4 regions of the Enterocloster citroniae genome follow, and region 1 is predicted to be linked to each of the others. Evidence: riboswitches for the same ligand, from Rfam matches in the RefSeq annotation. Region 1 holds a riboswitch; each other region holds the start of a gene.
The links. A riboswitch is a leader RNA that binds a small molecule or an ion and turns the genes downstream of it on or off. The one in region 1 is predicted to bind thiamine pyrophosphate.
Positions count from the first base shown of each region.

Region 1 (5,487 bases):
GACGGCTGTGATGATGCCGCAGGATCTGCCGTAGCGTCTGCGGAAATACTCAGGAACCGTCTTAACGGTCGCGGCCCGGAATTTGGGGGCAATAAAGCTCAGGATGATAAAGGCGATTCCCATGGTGGTAATATACCAGGAAGCGCTGAGGCCGTATCCGGACATACCGTTTTGCACAACGCCCAGGGAACTGCCGCCGCCGATCTCCGTGGCTGCCAGGGTTCCGGCCATGAGAAGCGGGCCGAGACGGCGTCCGGCCACCATGAAGTCGGTGTTGGTGGATATTTTGGTGGAAGAATACCAGCCAATCCACAGCATAAAAAGCAGGTAGACGATTACGATGATTGTTACAATGATATTTGTACCCATAAAATCCCTCCTGTATAAAATTTTTGTAACTGTTCAGAACGGCTCATATTCTTGACCGGAAGAGCCGGTCAAGAAGCATCGGATGTCCATCCGATGTGAAAATGGGCGCCAAAACGGACTTATAAGCAAGCGTAACGCCCGCTTTTGCACCCGTTTTTCCGCCGTCCTGAACTATTACATATTTTCATACAATAAGTGTAACATACCCCTGCTGTTGGAATAAATAACCACTTCTGCAGAATTGATACCGAATATGACATTTAAATCCCAAACTTGACTTATGGAAGGAATGCCCATAAAATAGAGAAAAACGCTGTAGAGAAAACTGCGGATCTTATGGATACAGACCAGGGAGTCTGCCGGAGGGGGATGAAAACGTGCTAAGGATCGCTGTCTGTGACGACACAAGGGAAGAGTGTGATTTCATAGTGGAATACGCGTCCGTATTTTTTGAAGGGCGTCAAATGGCAGTGCATATTGATACATATGAAAAAGGGAGCGAACTCATAGAAGCCGGACAGGAGTATGACCTGTATCTGCTGGATGTGCTGATGCCTGGGCTGACCGGCATTGAGACAGCGGCCAGGCTGGGAAAGGGGAATCACGCGGTGGTCTTCATCACCTCATCCCTGGAGGCCGCGGTGGATGGGTACAGCGTCAATGCGGCAGGATTTATCCTAAAGCCGGTGGAAAGGAATCATTTTGAGGCCACCATGGAACGTGTGGTAAACCAGTACCTGGGAGAGCGGGAAGCGTGTATATCCGTTATCCACAACCGTGTTCCCGTACACCTTAAGCTGGAGCGGATCGCCTGGTTTGAGAACCGCCTGCACCGGGTATTTGTGACCCTGACAAGCGGGGAGACGCTGGCAATCGGGCAGAAGCTGTCGGAACTCCAGGAGGAGCTGAAGGAGCATCCGCAGTTTTTGCGCTGCCACCAGAGCTACGTGGTGAATCTGGAACAGGTGGAGCGGTTGGAGGATTCCTGCTTTCACATGAGGGAGGGACAGCTGATCCCCATTTCCAGGAATTTTTACAAGCAGAGCAAGAATGCATATTACCATCACCGCCTGAAATGAGGTTTTCATGAACGATAACGCATGTACGATTTTTCTGAATCTGATTAACCTGGCAGTGCGTATGATGCCTATTTTCGTATGTTTGGAGCCAAAGCACAGGAACCGGGAGAATATAGCCGCAGTGTCAGCCTATCTGTGGGTCATCATGGTATCCATGCAGTCCTTGTTTCATATTCCCCAAGAGATCTTTTTTGTTTTCCAGGGCATCTTTTCATGCCTGTTTTTCCTTGTGCTCCTCATCTTTTTTCAGGGCAGTCTGCTGAAAAAGGCATTTCTTTATGTTTCAGCATGGCTGTTCGCCGTGCTTTCCACATCCCTGAACGAATTTGCAGCCTGGGTGCTGGGCAGCCGTGTTCCCTTGTCCTACGGCCAGATCTGTGTTCTGGTATCCCTTGTTTCCGCGGCCGGCTTCTGCCTGTTTGTGCGGTTCTGGCTGAGAGATGCGGTGGACCGCCTTTTTTCACAGCTTTCCACCCGTTCCTGTTCCCTGCTTCTCACCTATCCCTGCGTTTCCCTTGTGGTGCTTGCCATTGGGACAAACAGCATTTTCTCCCCTCGTTCCCTGGCATCCCGGGGGATCCAGGATATCCTGTTCTTTATGGCCCTCTGTGCCATGATCCTGATCCTCTATGTGATGATCCTGGGAAATACCCTGGAGATCACATGCCGAAGGAAAACGGAGGAGGAACTGCAGTTTGCAAGGCAGCTGATCGGAAAGCAGAGGGAGCACTATAACCAGACCCTTGATTATATTGAGCAGGTGCGTATCATTAAGCATGATTTCCGGCACCATATCCACGCCCTGCAGAACATGGAAAAGGAGGAGCAGGACAGGTACCTTAAAAACCTCAAGGAGGAACTGGACCGGACGGCCCAGATGGTATTCTGCCAGAATCAGGCAGTTAACGGACTGCTTCAGGAATATGCAGCCAGAGCACGCCAGGAGGATATCACCTTTGAGGCCAGGGCCGACCTGTCGGCGCACGTGCCCGTGGATGACCTGACGCTGTGCATTGTTATCGGAAACCTGCTGGAAAATGCCTTTGAAGCCTGCAGGCGCATCAGCGGAGCACGTTTTATACGGGTCCAGGCCCGGTGGATGGATGACCATCTGATGATGATGGTGGAAAATTCCTATAACGGACAGATCACACAGAGAGGGGGAAAGATCCTTTCCAGCAAAAAGGACGGAGGTCTGGGCATGCTCAGTATCCGGAGGATCCTGAACCATCCCGGGGATGAGTTTGATGTGGATTATGACGGCACAACCTTTACAGCCATGGTGAAGATCGTGGACCGGGCCATGGCGGAGTAAGGCGTGCCCAGGGGAAGAATGGAAAAATGGATTGCATTTTTCCCAAAAAGAGTTATAATGAGTATTGTTAATACAGACAACGGGGAGCTCACTTAAGTGGGCTGAGAGTAAGCTGTTCATGCTTAGACCCATTACCTGATTTGGATAATGCCAACGTAGGGACCATAGGAGATCATATGCCGGCGGTGCACCTGTTTTGGTGCACCGCCGTTTTTGTGCGGAATGGGCCAGGTGTGGAATGGGCCATACGCGGAATCGGCAATATGTGTCATCGGTGGATATTATCACTCGGTAAAAGGGAATCAGCCCAATGGGCACCCAGGCGGCAGGCTGGGGGCACCACCTTCTGTCGCCTAAGAAAATTAATGCGAAAAGGAGAATAACTATGTACACAGCATTAACAATCGCAGGAAGTGATTCCAGCGGAGGCGCCGGCATCCAGGCGGATTTAAAGACAATGACCGCTCATGGGGTATATGGAATGAGCGCGATCACTGCTCTGACTGCACAGAATACCACCGGCGTAACAGGGATTATGGAAGTGACACCTGAATTTTTGGGTGAGCAGCTGGATGATATCTTTACAGATATCTTTCCGGACGCAGTCAAGATCGGGATGGTTTCCTCATCGCGGCTGATCGAGGTGATCGCAGATAAGCTGTCCGCCTATCATGGGGTAAATATCGTGGTGGATCCGGTCATGGTGGCCACCAGCGGTTCCAGGCTTATAGATGAAGCAGCGGTCCAGGTACTGAAAGAACGGCTGATTCCCATGGCAGACCTTTTGACACCGAATGTCCCGGAGGCGGAAATCCTGTCAGGGATCAGGATCAATTCCCAGGAGGATATGGAAGAGGCGGCCCGGATCATTGGGGAGAACTGCGGATGTGCCGTGCTGTGCAAAGGCGGACACCAGCACAATGATGCCAATGACCTTTTATACAGAAACGGGGAGCTGCGCTGGTTTATGGGAAAACGGATCCAGAACCCTAATACCCACGGCACGGGCTGTACCCTTTCCAGCGCCATTGCCTCCAACCTGGCCAAGGGAATGGAGATGGATATGGCAGTGGAAAAGGCTAAGGCGTACCTCTCCGGGGCGCTTGGAGCCATGCTGGACCTTGGCAGGGGCAGCGGTCCCATGAACCATGCGTTTGCCATTAAAGGCGAATATTAGGGAGGGCGGGAATATGAGTGAAAAAAGAACTTCTGTGTTCAGCAACGGGCTGATCTGGTTTGGGGCAGGCGTGTCCATTGCAGAGATACTGACAGGCACTTACCTGGCTCCACTGGGATTTGAAAAAGGCATAGCCGCCATTCTTCTGGGTCATGTGATCGGCTGCGTGCTGCTGTTTTTGGCCGGACTCATTGGGGGTTATACCAGGAAAAGTTCCATGGAAACCGTTAAAATGAGTTTCGGTGAGCGGGGAAGCCTGCTGTTTTGCGCCCTGAATGTGCTGCAGCTGGTGGGCTGGACCTCCATTATGATCTATGATGGGGCGCTGGCAGCGGGAGGCATTTTCCCGGCAGGGAAGTGGATCTGGTGCCTGGTGATCGGAGGATTGATCCTGGTGTGGATCCTGATCGGCATCCAGAATCTGGGGAAGATCAATACCCTGGCTATGGGAGCCCTCTTTATCCTTACCCTGATCCTGTGCCGCGTGATCTTCACAGGCTACGGGGCAGCGGAAGCAGTTTCAGGGGAGGCCATGAGCTTTGGAGCAGCAGTGGAGCTGTCCGTGGCAATGCCTCTTTCCTGGTTCCCGCTGATCAGCGATTATACCAGGGAGGCAGAGCGTCCGTTTGCAGCAACAGCGGCAAGCGCAGCGGTGTACGGCGTTGTGAGCATTTTTATGTATGTCATAGGAATGGGGGCTGCCATTTATACAGGCGAGTACGACATTTCCATCATTATGGTAAAGGCCGGCCTGGGACTGACGGGCCTGCTCATCATTGTACTTTCCACAGTGACAACCACCTTCCTGGACGCGTATTCCGCGGGGGTATCCAGTGTGTCCATTTCCCAAAAGATCAAGGAAAAGTGGGCGGCTGTGGCTGTTACGGTCATAGGTACCGCGGCGGCCATGATGTTTCCCATGGATAATATCACCAATTTTCTGTATCTGATCGGTTCCGTGTTCGCTCCCATGATCGCCATCCAGATCATGGATTACTTTTTCATAAAACAGGATCACAAAAGGGAATCCTTTTGCATTTCCAATCTGGTCATATGGTTTGCGGGGTTTGTGATCTACCGAATCCTTATGCATGTGGATACGCCTGTGGGCAGCACGCTCCCCGACATGGCGGCTACCATGGGCCTGTGCCTGGTATATTACCGTGTGACGGCAGGCCATAAAACCAACACCCAAAATGTGATAAAAGTGTGATAATTTTATAAAATACTTTACTGGACTGTTCATGGATGTTACAATATGCTCTGGCAGTTTAAAACCAGGGCGTATGGGCTGCGGCACAGTGCATGCAGTTTACATATGCGCCCAATTAACCGGGGGCCCGGGAACAAAGGGCGGAAGATCCCGGATGAATGAGGAGTGTTTATTATGAAAAAATGGATATGTGCAGGTGCGGCAGCCCTGCTGGCAGTTTCCATGCTGTCCGGCTGCAGCGGCAGATCAGGCAGTTCATCTGCCCAGGCTCAGACCACCCAGGCCCAGACTGAAAGCCAGACAGAATCCGCAAAGGCGGAGGAGACAAGCGGCA
Region 1 covers NZ_JBEPLZ010000016.1:76,245-81,731, forward strand. Annotated here, with positions in the region: gene ABID13_RS18915 (sodium:solute symporter family protein) at 1-369, opposite strand, end outside; gene ABID13_RS18920 (LytR/AlgR family response regulator transcription factor) at 747-1,448, shown strand; gene ABID13_RS18925 (ATP-binding protein) at 1,456-2,763, shown strand; TPP riboswitch at 2,834-2,942, shown strand; gene thiD (bifunctional hydroxymethylpyrimidine kinase/phosphomethylpyrimidine kinase) at 3,149-3,940, shown strand; gene cytX (putative hydroxymethylpyrimidine transporter CytX) at 3,936-5,153, shown strand; gene ABID13_RS18940 (peptidylprolyl isomerase) at 5,328-5,487, shown strand, end outside.

Region 2 (5,487 bases), on a different contig from region 1:
AATCCCGCAATGGCCGCTGCCACGAATCCGATGAGCACGGCCGCTATCATGTAATAGAAATTGTTAAAATCATTTACCCCGATATAGGAGGGAAGTCCGGCCAGTCCCCATGCCATGGTATATGTTTTTACCTGCATAAGGCCTGCAAACAGTCCTCCCAGACCTCCGCCGAATATAACGGCCAGGAACGGACGGCGGTATTTTACAAACACACCGAACACGGCCGGCTCTGTGCAGCCTAAGATCGCGGAAAAGCTGACCGTACCAAACAGTTCTTTCTGTTTTGGATCCTTTGCCCGGAGGAAGTATCCGAACATGGCGCCGCCCACAGCAATATCGGAAATGGTGCAGGCTGCCAGGAACAGGGGGTCATAACCCATTTCAGCCAGGAATGCCATGACCACGGGCATGATAAAGTTTCCGGCTCCCATCATGATCAGGAACGGCTGGATGGCCGCATAGAAGGCCACCACACTCCAGTTGCCCAGCGTATTGGCCAGGAAGGTGCATACAAAGCTGATCCCCTCCCCGATCCAGGTCCCGATAGGGCCAAAAAACATTAGGGTAACAGGGAGGGTGATCACCAGGGTCAGTACCGGGATCAGAAAATACTGCAGCAGATTAGGGATGACCTTTTTCAGAAACGCCTGCACATATCCCATAAACCATACGGCCAGCAGGATGGGAATAAAGGAACTGGAATAGGTAATGGCAGGAAGGGGGATTCCAAACACACTGAGCCCTTCCACCCCGTTAATGGAGGAGGACAGCAGGGTTGCCGCCAATGCCACGGCCAGATACGGGCTGGCGTTCAGACGCTTGGCACATGCCATGGCCATAAAAATGGGGAGGAAAAAGAACACGGCTCCCCTGATGGAATCCAGCACAATATAGGTTGGACTGTCCGCTGATACCAGCCCTGTCAGGGCTACCAGGGACAGCAGTCCTGCCAGCATGCCCGCTGCGATAATGGGCTCCAGCAAAGGTGTCATGGATTCCGACACCAGGTCCAGGGCCGCCTTAAAGGGATTCTTCTTTCCTTTGGGCTGCGGATCCCCGATCTCACTGCCAAGTCCCAGCATGGCGGTCAGCTCCTCGTGTACCTCCGATACCTGGGTTCCGATGATGATCTGATATGCCACATCATTGGATACCACGTCAATCACCCCATCCAAAGCCTTGATCTCATCTGTTTTCGCCAGGCTCCGGTCCTTCAGTGTAAAACGAAGCCTTGTCATGCAGTGCACCACTGCGCTGATATTATTTTTTCCGCCCACTAAGCGGATGATCGATTCATTTAATGCCTGATATTTCATGGCTTTTACTCCTTTTTTTCATTTCTGTCCGCGACCCTGTGTATATGCAGGATCAGATATGTTTCCTCATCAATTGTAAGTTCCATTTTAAAACTGTCTTTAATGTACGCCCTGATCTTCACCGCACACTCATAGGCTCTTGGGTACAGGACCCTCACCTGGGAATTCAACGCCTTGTCATTGTCCTCAAATACCTGTCCGGTCTGAAGCCGCTGGATAAAATACTGCAGATGGGTAATGAGCCGCATATAATTCACTGACGACTCGTCCAGGCGCAGGCTGTAATGGTATTGTATGATGGACAGGATATCTTTTAACACCTGCATGGCCTCTATGGTCTCCTTCAGATCGTGTCCCTCTGACTGGAGATTGACAAAATGAAGGGCAATGGAAACCGCCTCATCCTCAGGAAATCCCACGTCAAAGCGCTGGTTCATCAGATTCAGGGCATGCAGGCCGATCTGGAAATGTTTCGGGTAGAATTTCTTCACCTCCCATGTCAGGGGGCTGCGGATAAACTGCCCTTTTCCCGCCCTTTTCAGGGCAAAGTCAATATGGTCCAATAAAGTCAGATATAAATAATCATTTGCCTTCTGCCCCAGCAGGGTCTCGCCAAAAGCAATGACATTGTTGGCAATGTTCAGATACTCTTCATCTGTATTGGCAAGCAGGTAACTGAAATGCTCCAGCATATCATTGGAATCCAAAACATATGTTTTTTCGATTTCCTCTTCCCCTATCGACTGGCCAGCCTTTTTTCTGAATGATATGCCCTTGGAGTAGACGATCAGCTCACTGCCCCCTTTTTTTACCACTGCAACATTGTTATTTAAAATCTGACTTATCTTCACAATAGATCCTCCTTTCCAGAAAAAAAAACTCAAACTACACGGAAAATAAAAATTTTCAGTGTAATCTGAGTTCTGCCTGCATACCAGTAACATACTCACTTCGTGACTCCCTAGTCACATAAGTTTTCTTTTCTAAGTTTTTCTCTGGTTTTAATTCTATATAATAATTCCTGCAATGTCAAGTCCTTTTTCTTATGTAAAATGATCATCATTCATCAAATATACTGACAATCTCCCCATTGAGTATCCGGTTCATATTCTTAACCGCACAAAAGTTGCCGCACATAGAGCATGTATCTTCCTTTTCCGGTTTTGCGGATTCCCTGTAGCTCCTGGCCTTTTCAGGATCCAGGGACAATTCAAACATCCGCTCCCAGTCCAGATTCTTGCGGGCAGTGCTCATCTCATGATCCCACTGGGCAGCTCCCTTGATCCCCTTTGCAATATCCGCCGCATGGGCCGCGATCCTGGATGCAATGATTCCCTCCTTTACATCATTTACATCCGGCAGCCTCAAGTGCTCTGCCGGAGTCACATAGCAGAGAAAGGATGCGCCGCTGGCCGCTGCCAGGGCTCCCCCAATGGCTGCTGTTATATGGTCATATCCAGGGGCAATATCTGTTACCAGGGGGCCCAGTACATAGAACGGCGCTCCCTTGCAGATGGTCTGCTGTATCTTCATATTGGCCTCGATCTGGTTTAACGGCATATGTCCCGGTCCTTCGATTATAATCTGAACATTCTTATCCCACGCCCTCTGCGTAAGCTCACCCAGCGTTACCAGTTCCTCTATCTGTGAAATGTCCGAGGCATCAGCGATACATCCCGGACGGCAGGCATCTCCCAGGCTCAGGGTCACATCATATTCCTGGCAGATATCCAGTATCTCGTCAAAATGCTCATAAAAGGGATTCTCCTGTCCGGTCATCTCCATCCATGCAAAGATGATGGAACCTCCCCTGGACACGATATTAGTCAGACGCTTTGCCTTCTTAAACCGACCTGCCGTTCTCCTGTTGATCCCAATATGGATGGTCTGGAAATCCACGCCGTCCTCCGCATGCATTTTTACAATATCGATCCATTCCCGGGATGTGATATCCTTTAAGGGCTTATGGTAATATACCACCGCATCATAGATGGGAACCGTGCCGATCATGGCCGGGCATTCCCTGGTCAGTTTCTTCCTGAAGGTACGGGTATCCCCAAAAGAACTGAGATCCATAATAGACTCTGCCCCCATCCGCACTGCGTCATTTACCTTTTCCAGTTCCATGTTGAGATCCATGCAGTCCCTGGATGTGCCCAGATTAACATTGATCTTTGTTTTCAGCATGGAGCCGATCCCATTTGCCTCCAGGCATTGGTGGCGTTTATTGGCGGGAATGGCCACTTTGCCTTCCGCCACCAGCTTCATCAGCTCTGCAATATCAAACTTCTCCTTTTCAGCCACCTTTTTTAATTCCTTTGTCAGGATGCCCCTTCTGGCTGCATCCATCTGCGTTGTGTAGTTCATGATTCTCCTCCTTATTTTCTTTTGTGGAAAATAAAAATGGCCCGCTCCGTTAAGGAATGGGCCATGAATCACTCATGCTGTACAGCAACCTCGCATATTCCGCGCGATTCCTGTATGTTCCATATTTCCCTACGTTGGCATTATCCAAATCAGGTATAATAGGTCGAAGTTCGATTACTTCCTCTCAGCCTGCGCTACAAGCTCCCTGTTGTAATTGTATCGGACGTGTACATTGGATACCGGGTCCAAATTTATATATCCTTTACCAGTTTATTCGGTAATTCCCTATCTGTCAACCCCTTTTTTCACACCTCAGGCTTCAGATTCACCCGTGTTTCTCCGGGAGGGCAGACGGTGCTTATCCCCCCATGCACACATCATATCCAGAATGGGGATCAGTGACCTTCCCCGCTCTGTCAGGCTGTATTCCACTTTCGGCGGGATCTGGGGATACTCCTCCCTGTGTACCAGCTGGTCGCTCTCCAGTTCCTTCAGGGTGACGCTCAGTGTCTTATATGATATCTCACCAATATACTTTTTCATCTCATTAAAGCGCACCACACCAAATTCCATTAAAGTGTAGAGGATCGTCATCTTATATTTTCCATTGATCAGAGACAGGGTATAGCTGAAACCAGTGTCTCCCAGACATGCCTGGGATATACGGCATTTTTCCATTTCACACTCTCCTCTAGGTAAGTATATAACTTTTAGTTTAGTATCTAACTTTAAAGTTAGTATCTCACCTGAATGTTCGTACTTGCTTTTTATAATGGTACTGTTAAAATTATAATATGTTGTAATGGAAAAGTCAATGGACCATAAGGCAGATGATTCCAGTATTAACACTAAAAAGGAGATTTATGAATACAGTACAATCTAAAAAGCACACCACGACACAGGCGGACATGCACGACACACAAAGCAGACAATACACGGTTTCAGGAAATACGGCTCTTTCTAAGGAATGGGAACTGAATATTCCCAGCATCATCCATACCAGTCCTTTGGAATTCAGGAAACTGACCATACATGACCGCACCTGGGCTGCTCCCATTCTGGCAGCGGAAGACAGTCTGGCATCCGATGGATGCTTTGGGACCTTCTTTCTTTGGGGCAGCGCATATGGAATGACGGCAGCCAGGATCGACAACAGGATGATCCCAAAGTATAGCACAAAGGAGGGGCTGTTCTTTTCCTTTCCAGCGGGCAGCGGTCCCCTCAAACCGGCAATCCTTCAGATGAAACGGTTGTCAGAACAGCAGGGACAGCCCCTTTTGATCAGGGGCATGACCGAAGAGCAGAAAAACCGCCTGGAAAAAGAGTTCCCGGCCCAGTTCACCTTTGAGGAGGTTCGCAGCAGTGCGGATTATATTTACGAAGCAGAAGTCCTTGCAGGGCTGGGCGGCAAAAAACTGCACAATAAGCGCAACCACTGCAACCGGTTTGAACAGGAGTGCCCGGACTGGCGCTTTGAACAGCTCGGCAAAGAACATGCCAAATCCTGCCTTGATCTGCTAAACAGCTGGGAAGAAGATCACAGTGGGCAGGAAGGCGGTATGGCCGAGGCGGAAAAAGAAGCCATTCTGACAGCCTTTAAGCATTACGACCAGCTGGGGCTGGAAGGCGGCGTCATCTATGGCGGGGACCGTCTGCTGGCATTTACACTGGGGGAGCCTGTTGGCAGGAACGGGTTTGATGTAAGGTTTGAAAAAGCCGACATCTCAGTCCACGGCACATACCAGATGATCAACCGGGAATTTGTCCGCCATCTTCTTAAGACCCATCCGGGGCTTCGCTATAT
Region 2 covers NZ_JBEPLZ010000003.1:133,787-139,273, reverse strand. Annotated here, with positions in the region: gene ABID13_RS04700 (beta-glucoside-specific PTS transporter subunit IIABC) at 1-1,316, opposite strand, end outside; gene licT (BglG family transcription antiterminator LicT) at 1,322-2,167, opposite strand; gene thiC (phosphomethylpyrimidine synthase ThiC) at 2,376-3,683, opposite strand; TPP riboswitch at 3,792-3,901, opposite strand; gene ABID13_RS04685 (winged helix-turn-helix transcriptional regulator) at 3,996-4,361, opposite strand; gene ABID13_RS04680 (DUF2156 domain-containing protein) at 4,547-5,487, shown strand, end outside.
Region 2: another riboswitch for thiamine pyrophosphate. It lies ahead of thiC (phosphomethylpyrimidine synthase ThiC); the one in region 1 lies ahead of thiD (bifunctional hydroxymethylpyrimidine kinase/phosphomethylpyrimidine kinase).

Region 3 (5,487 bases), on a different contig from region 1:
CATAAATTTCACGGACCAGCACCATATTGCAGGTGCCTTTTCCGGGCCAGTCTATCTTACCCGTTCCCACCTCCAGCCATTTTTGCACTACCTTATTGTAGAATACCACAGCGGATCCGTCCCTTTTGCTGAAGGGACATTCCTCACAAGGCCTGCTTTCCTGGCACAGCTTCTCATAACAAAGATCCCCGCACTGTAGCTCGGGAAATTTCTCCTGCAGGGTGGAATTATAATGAACGATCCGGTAATTATCATCAATAATGTAAATGCTGGTTTCATTACTGCATTTCATGGTGTTCATGCATGACCTCTTTTCTGCAATCTGCTGACACATATAACCCTATTATATTATTTTTTTCATGTATCCGTCAACCAAAGAATGGAATTGCGGACAGACATATAGGTGCACAAAAGGGACTTCCGGCCTTTACAGCCGGAAGTCCCCTGGTTCAACCTGTCACAGTGCCGCCTCAGAGTGCTCTTTCAGATGGTTTAATATACATTTTTTATATTCCAGAAATGCTTCCGTCACATGGAAATCCCCTGATCTGGGTTTTGGCTCCCTGACCACGATCTCACCTGTGATCCTGCCCGGCTTTCCTGTGAGCAGGTAAATACGGTCGGACAGCAGCACTGCCTCATCAATATCATGGGTGATAAACAAGGTTGACAGGCGGATCTGCTCCAACACATTCAGGTACCAGCTGTGGACCGACTGCTTGGTCAGCATGTCCAGCGCTGAAAAGGGCTCATCCAAAAGGGCCACGCTGCCTGAAAAGAGGTAGGTCCGAAGGAGCGCGGCCCGCTGGCGCATGCCGCCTGAGAGCTGGGCCGGGTATTTTTTCTGTGTACCCTCCAGTCCGAACTGGGCAAAATATCCTCCCGCCTCCTGCCTGGCCTCTTTCTTTTTCATGCCCTTTATAATAAGCGGAAGGGCCACGTTGTCCTCGATCGTACGGAAAGGAAACAGCAAATCCTTCTGCAGCATATAGCTGACCCGTCCCGGGCATCCTGTGATATCCTCTCCCTCCATCAATACACGCCCCTTGTCCGGGGTACTTAAACCGGCTATGATATTGAACAGGGTGGTTTTTCCTCCCCCGCTGATCCCCAGGAGGGAAACCAGTTCCCCTTTATTAAGCTCAATGGAAATGTCCTGGATAACCGGCTCCCCGTCAAAGGATTTGGACACCCCTTCCACCTTTAATTGTACCATCTGTTCCTCCTTGCCCCAGGGGCGCATTTCAGGGCGGCGTCTTAACAGCCGCCCTGCTGGATCTCCTCACACATGTCAGGGCAGATAATCATTGGAAAAACCTGTGTTTTCCTCAATGGGCGTTTCCACAAGCCCCTTTTCATTCAGCCAGCTGTAATACCCATTCCACCGGTCCGGTGAAATATACCCCCACCGCTCCGCATCTGCCTGGTACTGATCCGCCAGGTAGATCTGGCTTGCCTTTACAAGTTCAGGATCCAGCTCAGGGGCGGCCTTGCAGAGAATGTCCGCAGCTTCCTCAGGTTCCTTAACGGCATCCTGATAACCTTTACTCACCGCTTCCATGAACGCCCTGACCGTATCAGGTTCTTGTTCCAGGAAATCATTATTGGCAATGATGACCGGGGTATAAAAATCAAATACAGGATTCAGGTCCGCAAATGCAAAATAATCCGTTTCCAACCCCTCGATCTCTGTCTTTACGCCGGCCCACGCATAGAAGATCCAGATAGCGTCCACTGATTTTGTCTTAAGGGCCGTAACCTCGTCTGTTACCATACTGGGAATCAGCTGTACTTTGCTGAAATCACCGCCGTCCACCTCCATCACGTCCTGGATGGTGGCTTTTTCTATGGGCAGATCCCATGTGGCATATTTCATGCCTTCCAGCCCTTTGGGCCTGTCCATCCCTTCCCCCTTGCGGGAAATGATGCCGGATGTGTTGTGCTGGATAACAGCTGCCACCGCAGTCACGGGCAGCCGGGTATCCCCTGAAAACGCAGGCGCCAGGCTGTCCTGGAAGGACATTGCAAACTGTGCCTTGCCTGAGGCAACCAAAACCTCAGCTCCGTTTTCCGGCGGCTGCACAATGCTTACCTCCAGTCCTGCATCTTTAAAATATCCTTTTTCCTCCGCCACATAAATTCCTGTGTGGTTGGTATTAGGCGTCCAGTCCAGTACAAAGGTGATCTCCTTTGGCGGACCCTCCGCCTGCCCGGACGTCTCCTCTCCTGCCTGATCTTTATCCGGTGCCGCTTCCTGCCCGGATGGCGCCGCTTCCTGTCCTGATGAGGCTGCCTCCTGTCCGGGTGACGTCTTCTCCTGACCGGACGGGGCCGCGCATCCTGACAGCATGATTACAAGCACAGCCGCCCCAAGGACTCCTGCGTATCTTTTTTTCTTCATATTCTCCTCCTGAATCCTACTGTGTGCTCTCGAAGATTCCGAAAGTACACTACTCTATCCAACTAATTCTTAACGTTTTTCCCAGGGCATGCACTTTTTCTGAAGCAGCTCCACCAGCCACATAAGCAGCAGGCTGATCATTGAAATAAGAAAGATCACTGCAAACATTTTATCAAATGAAAATGCCTTTCTGACCCGTGTCATGTACACGCCCAGTCCGCCGAATCCCCCCAGCCATTCTGAGATCACGGCGCCTACCACTGCATAGGATGCTGAAATCCTGAGACTGGAAAAAAACTGGTTCAGCGCTCCGGGAAGCTTAAGGTAACGGAATATCTGCATACGGCCCGCCCCCATTGCCCGAAGAAGGTTCACTGCGTCCGGATCAGCGGACTTAAAACCTGTGAGAAGTCCCACGGTGATAGGAAAAAACGTTGTGATGACAATAAGTATGACTTTGGGCGTCATCTCATACCCGAACCACAGCACTAAAAGCGGAGCCATGGCCACAGCCGGAACCGTCTGGGTCAGGACGATCAGGGGATAGAATGCCTTATATGCCTGCTCAAACCGGTCCATCAGTACTGCGGCAAAAAATCCGGTTGCAATTCCAAATCCAAGGCCCAGGGCTGCCTCCGTCAAAGTAATCCTGGCATTGTCCATCAGAGCAGGAAACTCGCTCACAAAGGTACGCGCCACATGGACAGGCGAGGGCAGCATAAAGCCCTCTATGATTCCCATGGACACGGCAGCCTGCCACAATATGAGTATGGTGACAATGGCCGAACAGGACCAGAATTTACCTGTGGTGTTTTGTAACTTTCTTTTCAATGGTAAGCACATCTCCTTCAGGGCGGTAGGATACCTTGATATATGCCGCCACGGATGGCGCACCTGCCCTGACGGCAATGTGCTGGCACTCTTTCACAATATCCATAAGCTGGTCATAGTCGCCTTCAATGGCCGTCTCAAACGGTCCTACATAATAGTTTAACCCGGTGCTTTTGATATAATCAATGACCTGGTCCACAATGCGGATCAGCTCCTCATCGTTCTCTGCTTCCGGTAATGTCTGAATTGCTACACTTGCGTTCATAATTCTCTCCTTTTCTCTTATTGTCCCATAGGATGCTCCAACAGAACAGAATATAAAAATCCCGCCAGGACAATCCTGGCGGGACATCACAGACATGGTCTGAATACTCCCTACGCTGGCATTATCCAGATCAGGTGTCAGGGTTCGGAAACCTAAGTCCCATCTCAGCCAAGCAAGCCCAGCACCCCTCTTGATTTTCTTGCTTCAGTATACTACCCGTGATATTAAAAGTCAATATATGCCATTTAATATATTATATCCCCGCTTTTATCTCCTCAGTTTGAAGATCACCATGGTCAGTGATCCCTCCGGGCCGGGAAGAGGACTGTTATAGGTCAAAGTAAATGTGGTCTCCTCCGGAACTGCAATGATAAAGGAGACAGATCCCACCGCACTGGACCGTCCTTCCCCGGTCATGAAATAGATCCCATATTCAATATGAGGTCCGCCGTTATAGGACGGCGTGATCTGCATATATGTCTTTTCAGAATACAGTACGGTCACCTCATAAAAAATGGAGTAATATCCTGGCTGGAGAGTGATATGGGTGGGATCGGTCAGCACAATATTACCTGTGTCGTCCGCCACGCCAATTCCCATGGGTATCTGCTGTGCATTGACATACAGTGCCGCAAAATTGATAAAGGAAGCAAATATGTCGTTGGGTACCACACCGGTGGGGCCGGTAGGACCGGTGACACCAGTAGCGCCTGCAGGTCCGGTGGCTCCTGTTGGGCCTGTTATTCCCGCAGGACCTGTATCTCCCTGATTTCCCTGAGGGCCGGCAGGTCCCTGAGGGCCGGTGGCTCCCGATGGTCCCTGGGGGCCGGTGATCCCCGGGTTTCCCTGTGGTCCCGCAGGCCCCTGGAGTCCCTGAGGGCCGGTGGGACCGGCCGCCCCCTGAGGGCCGGTGGCTCCCGTGTTCCCCTGGGGGCCGGCAGGTCCCTGGGCGCCTATGGGTCCCATAACCCCGGTACTGCCGGTAGCGCCTGTTGCCCCTGTTGCTCCCTGGGCGCCGGTGGGTCCAACCTCACCTCTGAACCCCATGGGTCCCTGAAGGCCCTGGGGGCCGGTAACTCCCTGAGGCCCGGCTGCTCCCTGGGGGCCGGTGGCTCCCTGAGGCCCGGCTGCTCCCCGGGGGCCGGTGGCTCCCTGAGGCCCGGCTGGTCCCCGGCAGCAGCACCAGTCATTGCATCTGCATCCGCTGCCGCATCCATTTCCGCTATTGCACCCACTTCCGCTGCCGCAGCCTTTTTTGCCGCATCCATTTCCATTGCTACATTCATTTATATCGTCTTGATACATCGTACTCTCCCCTTCACATAGATTACAAAGCAAATGCACTTCCGGATCGTTCCGGCAGTGCATTGCGTTCGTTACTTTTATTATATGCACGTCTGAGTTCCCCGTTAATCCAGGGCGTACATAAGGGGAGTGCCCATTCCCGGGGGCAGCGTCTCCAGACTGCTAACAATTCCCTATAAACACATGCTTAAGGGATTTACGGGCAGTCTCTGCCAGGGAATAGACCGTACGGATATCAGTAGCCCCCCGGTCCGTCATCTTCCACCTTGGGAAAAACCGTGTGATATGGAGGGGAATGTCCGAACTGATCCCACCAACCCAGGAGGCCAGCTCCTTAATCTCCTGTTCTGAATCATTTTCCCCCGGCACGATCAGGGTGGTGAGTTCCACATGGCAGGCTTCAGCCGCCCGCTGGATGAAATGCCGGACCGTCCCCAAATCTCCGCCCAGCTTTGCGTAAAACTGGTCCGTAAACCCCTTCAGGTCAATATTCATGGCATCGGTAAGGGGCAGGATCTCATCCAGAACCGGGTCCGTCACACTTGCATTGGTTACAATCACATTCTTCATCCCGGCTGCCCTGATAAAACGGGCCGTGTCACGCACATATTCCCATCCCACCAAAGGCTCATTGTATGTGTATGCCACTCCTATATTTCCCCGGGGCCTTAGGGCCTGGGCCCGG
Region 3 covers NZ_JBEPLZ010000008.1:127,465-132,951, forward strand. Annotated here, with positions in the region: gene ABID13_RS13030 (EAL domain-containing protein) at 1-301, opposite strand, end outside; gene ABID13_RS13035 (ABC transporter ATP-binding protein) at 458-1,216, opposite strand; gene ABID13_RS13040 (ABC transporter substrate-binding protein) at 1,292-2,401, opposite strand; gene ABID13_RS13045 (ABC transporter permease) at 2,471-3,232, opposite strand; gene ABID13_RS13050 (thiamine-binding protein) at 3,201-3,497, opposite strand; TPP riboswitch at 3,587-3,696, opposite strand; gene ABID13_RS13055 (collagen-like protein) at 3,765-4,802, opposite strand; gene amrS (AmmeMemoRadiSam system radical SAM enzyme) at 4,965-5,487, opposite strand, start outside.
Region 3: another riboswitch for thiamine pyrophosphate. It lies ahead of ABID13_RS13050 (thiamine-binding protein); the one in region 1 lies ahead of thiD (bifunctional hydroxymethylpyrimidine kinase/phosphomethylpyrimidine kinase).

Region 4 (5,487 bases), on a different contig from region 1:
GTAAAGCTTACCCTTGTTTTTCAGGCTGCGTCCCATACGGGAACTCATCAGGCCGAAGGTATAAGGATGCAGAGGATTGCGGAACAAGGTCTTGGTATCACATTCCTCCATCACATAACCGGCATACAAGACAGCAATGTTGTCGCTGATCTCACCAATCACCCCCAGGTCATGGGATATAAAGATGATGGTGGTGTTCAGCTTCTTCTGCAATTCTTTGAACAGATCGATAATCTGCGCCTGGGTCGTTACATCCAGGGCCGTAGTTGGCTCATCGGCAATGACCAGCTCGGGATCGCAGGCCAGGGCCATAGCGATCATCACACGCTGGCGCATGCCGCCGGAGAGCTTAAACGGGTAATAGTCATATACACTGGCAGGATCAGGGATCGATACCAGGTTCAAAAGTTCCAGGCACTTGGCCTTGTTGGCCTGTCCGGTCATGTTCAGGTGCTGTTCCAGCACTTCGCTGAGCTGCTGGCCCACGGTGAACACAGGGTTAAGGCTGGTCATAGGCTCCTGGAACACCATGGAGATACGCTTTCCGCGGATCTTCTGGAATTCCTTGTCAGGCAGTCCGTTCAGCTCCTGTCCATCAAAGAGGACATTGCCGGTGACTTCGCAGTTATTTTTGGGCAAAAGGCCCATGGAGGAAAGCATGGTGACGCTCTTGCCGCAGCCTGACTCACCCACCAGCCCCAGCACCTTGCCGCGCTCGATATTCAGGTTGATCCCCTTGACAACAGGATAGCTTTTGCCCGCGGGGCCAAACTTGATCCAAAGATCTTTTAATTGAAAGAATATATCATGTTCCGCCATTAGTCAGCACCCCTTCCTTTTTTCTTAGGATCCAGGATCTCGGACAGGCCGTCACCCAGGAAGTTGATAGCCAGAACGGTGCTCAGGACCAGGATACCTGCGGGAATCCACATCCACCAGCAGTCCTGAAGGATCTGCATGTTCTGGGCAGTGGACAGGATCGTGCCCCAACTGGACTGTGGCATAGCGATACCCAGACCCAGGAAACTTAAGGACGCCTCCATCAGGATGGCGTTAGCCACGCTCAGGGTGGTATAGACGATAATAGGACCGCTGGCATTGGGCAGGATGTGACGGAAGATGATCTCCATCTGGTTTAAGCCCAGGGAGCGGGCTGCATCCACATACTCAACATTTTTCAGGCTCAGCACCTGACTGCGCACGATACGGCACACACCGGGCCAGCCCAGAATACCAATGATAAAAATCGTGTTATGGAAGCTGGGACCGGTGATGGCAGCGATGCACAGGGCAATGACAAAAAAGGGGAAGCACATAATAATATCCACGATACGCATAATGACACTTTCCACAATCCCGCCGTACAGACCTGCAATACAGCCCAGCAGCACACCGATACACAGCTTAAAAAGCGTTGCGATCAAGCCCACGCTGATGGATACACGGCCTCCTTCAGCCAGACGGGTGAACATATCCCTGCCTAATTCATCCGTGCCCAGCAAATGCGTATCGCTGGGGCCGGTAAGCATATTCAGCAGGTCAATGGAATCAGATTCATATCCTGTGAACATGGGGCCAAAGATAGAAAACAAGATCAGGATCACCAGCACGATCAGACTGACCAAACACAGCTTGTTGGATAAAATTTTCTTCAGACTTTCTTGGAAAGGAGTCTGGATCTTTTCTTTTTTTATTTCCATCATCCTCATCCTTTCTCCTCGTGCAGAACCCGGGGATCAATGAGAGCATAAGAGATATCGGCGATCAGGTTGGCAATCAGCGTAAAACTGGCCAAAATCAGCACGATGCCCATGATCAGCGGGTAATCGCGGTGGTTAACAGCTTCAAAGTTCAAACGGCCAACGCCGGGCCACAGAAACACCGTCTCTGTCAAAAGAGAACCGGACAGCAGACTGGGAATCTGCTGGCTGAGGATCGTGATGATCTGGCTCAGGGCGTTTTTCAGACCGTGCTTATAGATGACCTTGCGCTCAGGCAGGCCCTTGGCACGGGCAGTTCGTATGTAGTCCATGGACTGGATATCCACCATACTGGCACGGGTATAGCGCATCATGGTAGCCGCATTCATCAGACCCAGGACAATGGTAGGCAATATCATATGCTTGGCCACATCCAGGACATAGGCCGGGCCTGTGACAGGATTGGCCGATACCGTAACCATTCCGGAAATCGGCAGCAGCTTTAAGTTGACGCCGAAGATCTTGATCAGCACCATGCCGAAGAAGAAGCTGGGAATGGAAATGGCTGCAAAAGCCAGGATGGACGAGGTATTATCCACGATTCCCTTTTTATGCCTTGCCGAATAAATACCAACAGTAATACCCAACAGGGTACTCAGTGCAATGGCTGCACATGCCAGCAGCGCGGTGTTTCCCAGTCTGTCCAGGATGATGCCGATGACGGGGGTCTTGTACCAGATAGAATAACCAAAGTCACCTGTCACCACACGGCCCAGCCACTTTACATATTGTACGGGCCAGGGGTCATTGGCACCCAGCTCCTCCAATTTTGCTGCGATCTGTTCAGGTGGGATATCCGGCGAGTACATGCCGGAATAAGGGTCGCCGGGGATGCTCATGACCAGGAAGAAAACAATCACCGACACACCGAACAGAATGACCACTGAAGTCAGCAGTCTTTTCCCAATATACTTTCCCATTCGTGTTCCTCCATACTTTCCTCTTTTTGTCTTGTAAGGGTCCGGTACAGGCTTCCTGCAGCACGCAGCCACCCCTGCGCCCTCCCAAAAGGCGCATGTCTTGGTGATTTTGCTTTTATATGTATGTATTAACCCGCATATACCATGCAATATGTAAGACCATACCGAATTACAATGACAATGTAAATTAACTTATTATACAAAATTCGTCAAAATTTGTCAATATGATTTATCTACATATCTACTTATCCAATTTTAACAAACAATGGATTCATACAGATGTATCCAAATGAGGTATCCAATTCCCCTCCCCCTGTTTTTAAAAACAGTATTGACAAACCCGCTCCCGTGTCCTATACTGGATTTTGTAAAAAACGGGGAGCTTATGAATAGGCTGAGAGGAAGTTTTAAACTTCGACCCATGAACCTGATTTGGATAATGCCAACGTAGGGACCGATCATGAAACTTCTTAGCGGGAATACTTTGGTATTCCCGTATTTTGTTGTTCTCTCCACCATACGGGACCAGATCCGGTCCGCAATCCACAATTAAATACAGGCAGACAGAGTGAATCTATGTTCATGAAGGGGTGCACCACCGCGGGTGTATTGCTTTGTGAACATTTTTTTATTCTGCAATGTACGCCGGAAGCTTTCCTGCCGCCAGGAGCTTCCCAGCGCCCACTGCCGGAAAAGGAGGTGTAACAAATGCCCATGATCAATGGCAGGCAAACGCAGCTGTCACAGCCGGTCACAGTAGAGGAGTATCTGCTGGAACAGGGATACCGTCTGGACAGGATTGCAGTGGAATTTGGAGGTTCCATATTGCCCAAAGGAAGCTATGGCACTACCCGGCTTGGGGATGATGATGTACTGGAGATCGTAAGTTTTGTAGGAGGAGGCTGAATATGGACACTGTCTTAAACAAAGAGCAGCTTCACCGTGCCCTGACCGAACGGCACACGGCCCAGGTCCAGGAAAAACTGGACCATGCCCGGGTGGCTGTGGCAGGGCTGGGAGGCCTGGGCTCTAATGTGGCGTTTGCACTGGCCAGGATCGGCGTGGGCCACCTGCATCTCATTGATTTTGATGTTGTGGACATAACCAACCTGAACCGCCAGCAATATACGGCGCGCCACCTGGGCATGTACAAAACCCTTGCGCTGGCCCATGAATTAAAGGAGATCAATCCTTTCCTGGATATATATACCCATTGTGTCAGGGTCACTGAATCCAACATCCAGTCCCTGTTTGAACATGAGACCATCATATGCGAAGCCTTTGACCGCCCTGAGGCAAAAGCCATGCTGGCCAATGGGATCCTGGAACAGTTTCCGGACAAGTTCCTGGTATCCGCGTCCGGAATGGCGGGTTTCGGGAGCGGCAACAGTATCTGTACCAAAAGAGCCGGGAGGCATTTTTATGTGTGCGGAGACGGCACCTCCCTTCCCGGGCCGGGAAACGGCCTTATGGCGCCCAGGGTCATGCTCTGCGCCGCCCACCAGGCCAATATGATCACACGGCTGATCCTTGGAGAGGAGACCGTCTGAGAGACAGCCGCTGCACAGTTTAAAAGCAAAGGAGAATTGAAACATGGAACAAAAAGAAAGAGAGCAGACAAAGATGGAACAAACAAAAATGGAACAACAAAACACGGAGCAGACAGCCCTAAGCTCCTGCAGCGACCCTCTTATCATCGGAGGCCACACCTTTACCTCACGTTTTATTCTGGGATCGGGAAAGTATTCCCTGGATCTGATCCAGGCAGCCGTAAAACAGGCAGAAGCCCAGATCATCACCCTTGCCCTGCGGCGGGCAAATGAAGGCGGCATCGCCAATATCCTGGACTACATACCCAGCCACGTCACCCTCCTTCCCAACACCTCCGGCGCCAGGAACGCACAGGAGGCCGTCCGGATCGCCCGTCTCTCCAGGGAGGCCGGGTGCGGGGATTTTGTAAAAATAGAGGTGATACGCGATGCAAAATATCTGCTGCCCGACAACACAGAAACCATCAAAGCCACGGAAATCCTTGCCAAGGAAGGCTTTGTGGTCATGCCCTACATGTACCCGGACCTGAACACGGCCAGGGATCTGGCCAGTGCAGGAGCCGCCTGCATCATGCCTTTGGCCGCTCCCATCGGAACCAACCGGGGACTGTGCACCAGGGAATTCATTCAGATCCTTATCAATGAAATAGATCTTCCCATTATTGTTGACGCGGGGATCGGACGCCCCTCACAGGCCTGTGAGGCCATGGAAATGGGCGCCGCCGCCATCATGGCCAACACAGCCATCGCAACAGCAGGCAGCGTACCGGCAATGGCCGGGGCATTTAAGCTGGCCATTGAAGCCGGAAGGCAGGCATACCTGGCAGGTCTTGGAAGGACACTGGACAAGGAAGCCAGTGCCTCCTCCCCCCTGACCGGATTTCTCCACGACTAACCACAAACCCTATGATAAAAAGAGGTGACACCATGTCTCAAAATGAAAAGAACAATGAACCCATGAATGAAAGTATCCTGAACCCCCAGATCAGCCAGGACCTGAAAAAGGAACGCACTGACCACATGGCCTATCTTCCCGATATGGAGGTACTGGATTCACAAATCGGCAGGCAGGTCCTGTCCCTTATGAACGCCTATGATCCGTCAGCGTACACGGCCGCGGATGTCAAAGCAGCCCTGGCCCATGAAACACGCACCCTGGAGGACTTCGCCGCCCTGCTCTCCCCTTCCGCACAGCCTCTGCTGGAAGACATTGCAAAGGCTGCCCAGGTAGAAACCAGAAAACATTTCGGCAACTCC
Region 4 covers NZ_JBEPLZ010000011.1:79,391-84,877, reverse strand. Annotated here, with positions in the region: gene ABID13_RS15920 (ABC transporter ATP-binding protein) at 1-819, opposite strand, end outside; gene opp4C (oligopeptide ABC transporter permease) at 819-1,703, opposite strand; gene ABID13_RS15910 (ABC transporter permease) at 1,706-2,680, opposite strand; TPP riboswitch at 3,048-3,152, shown strand; gene thiS (sulfur carrier protein ThiS) at 3,389-3,586, shown strand; gene thiF (sulfur carrier protein ThiS adenylyltransferase ThiF) at 3,589-4,230, shown strand; gene ABID13_RS15895 (thiazole synthase) at 4,319-5,125, shown strand; gene thiH (2-iminoacetate synthase ThiH) at 5,158-5,487, shown strand, end outside.
Region 4: another riboswitch for thiamine pyrophosphate. It lies ahead of thiS (sulfur carrier protein ThiS); the one in region 1 lies ahead of thiD (bifunctional hydroxymethylpyrimidine kinase/phosphomethylpyrimidine kinase).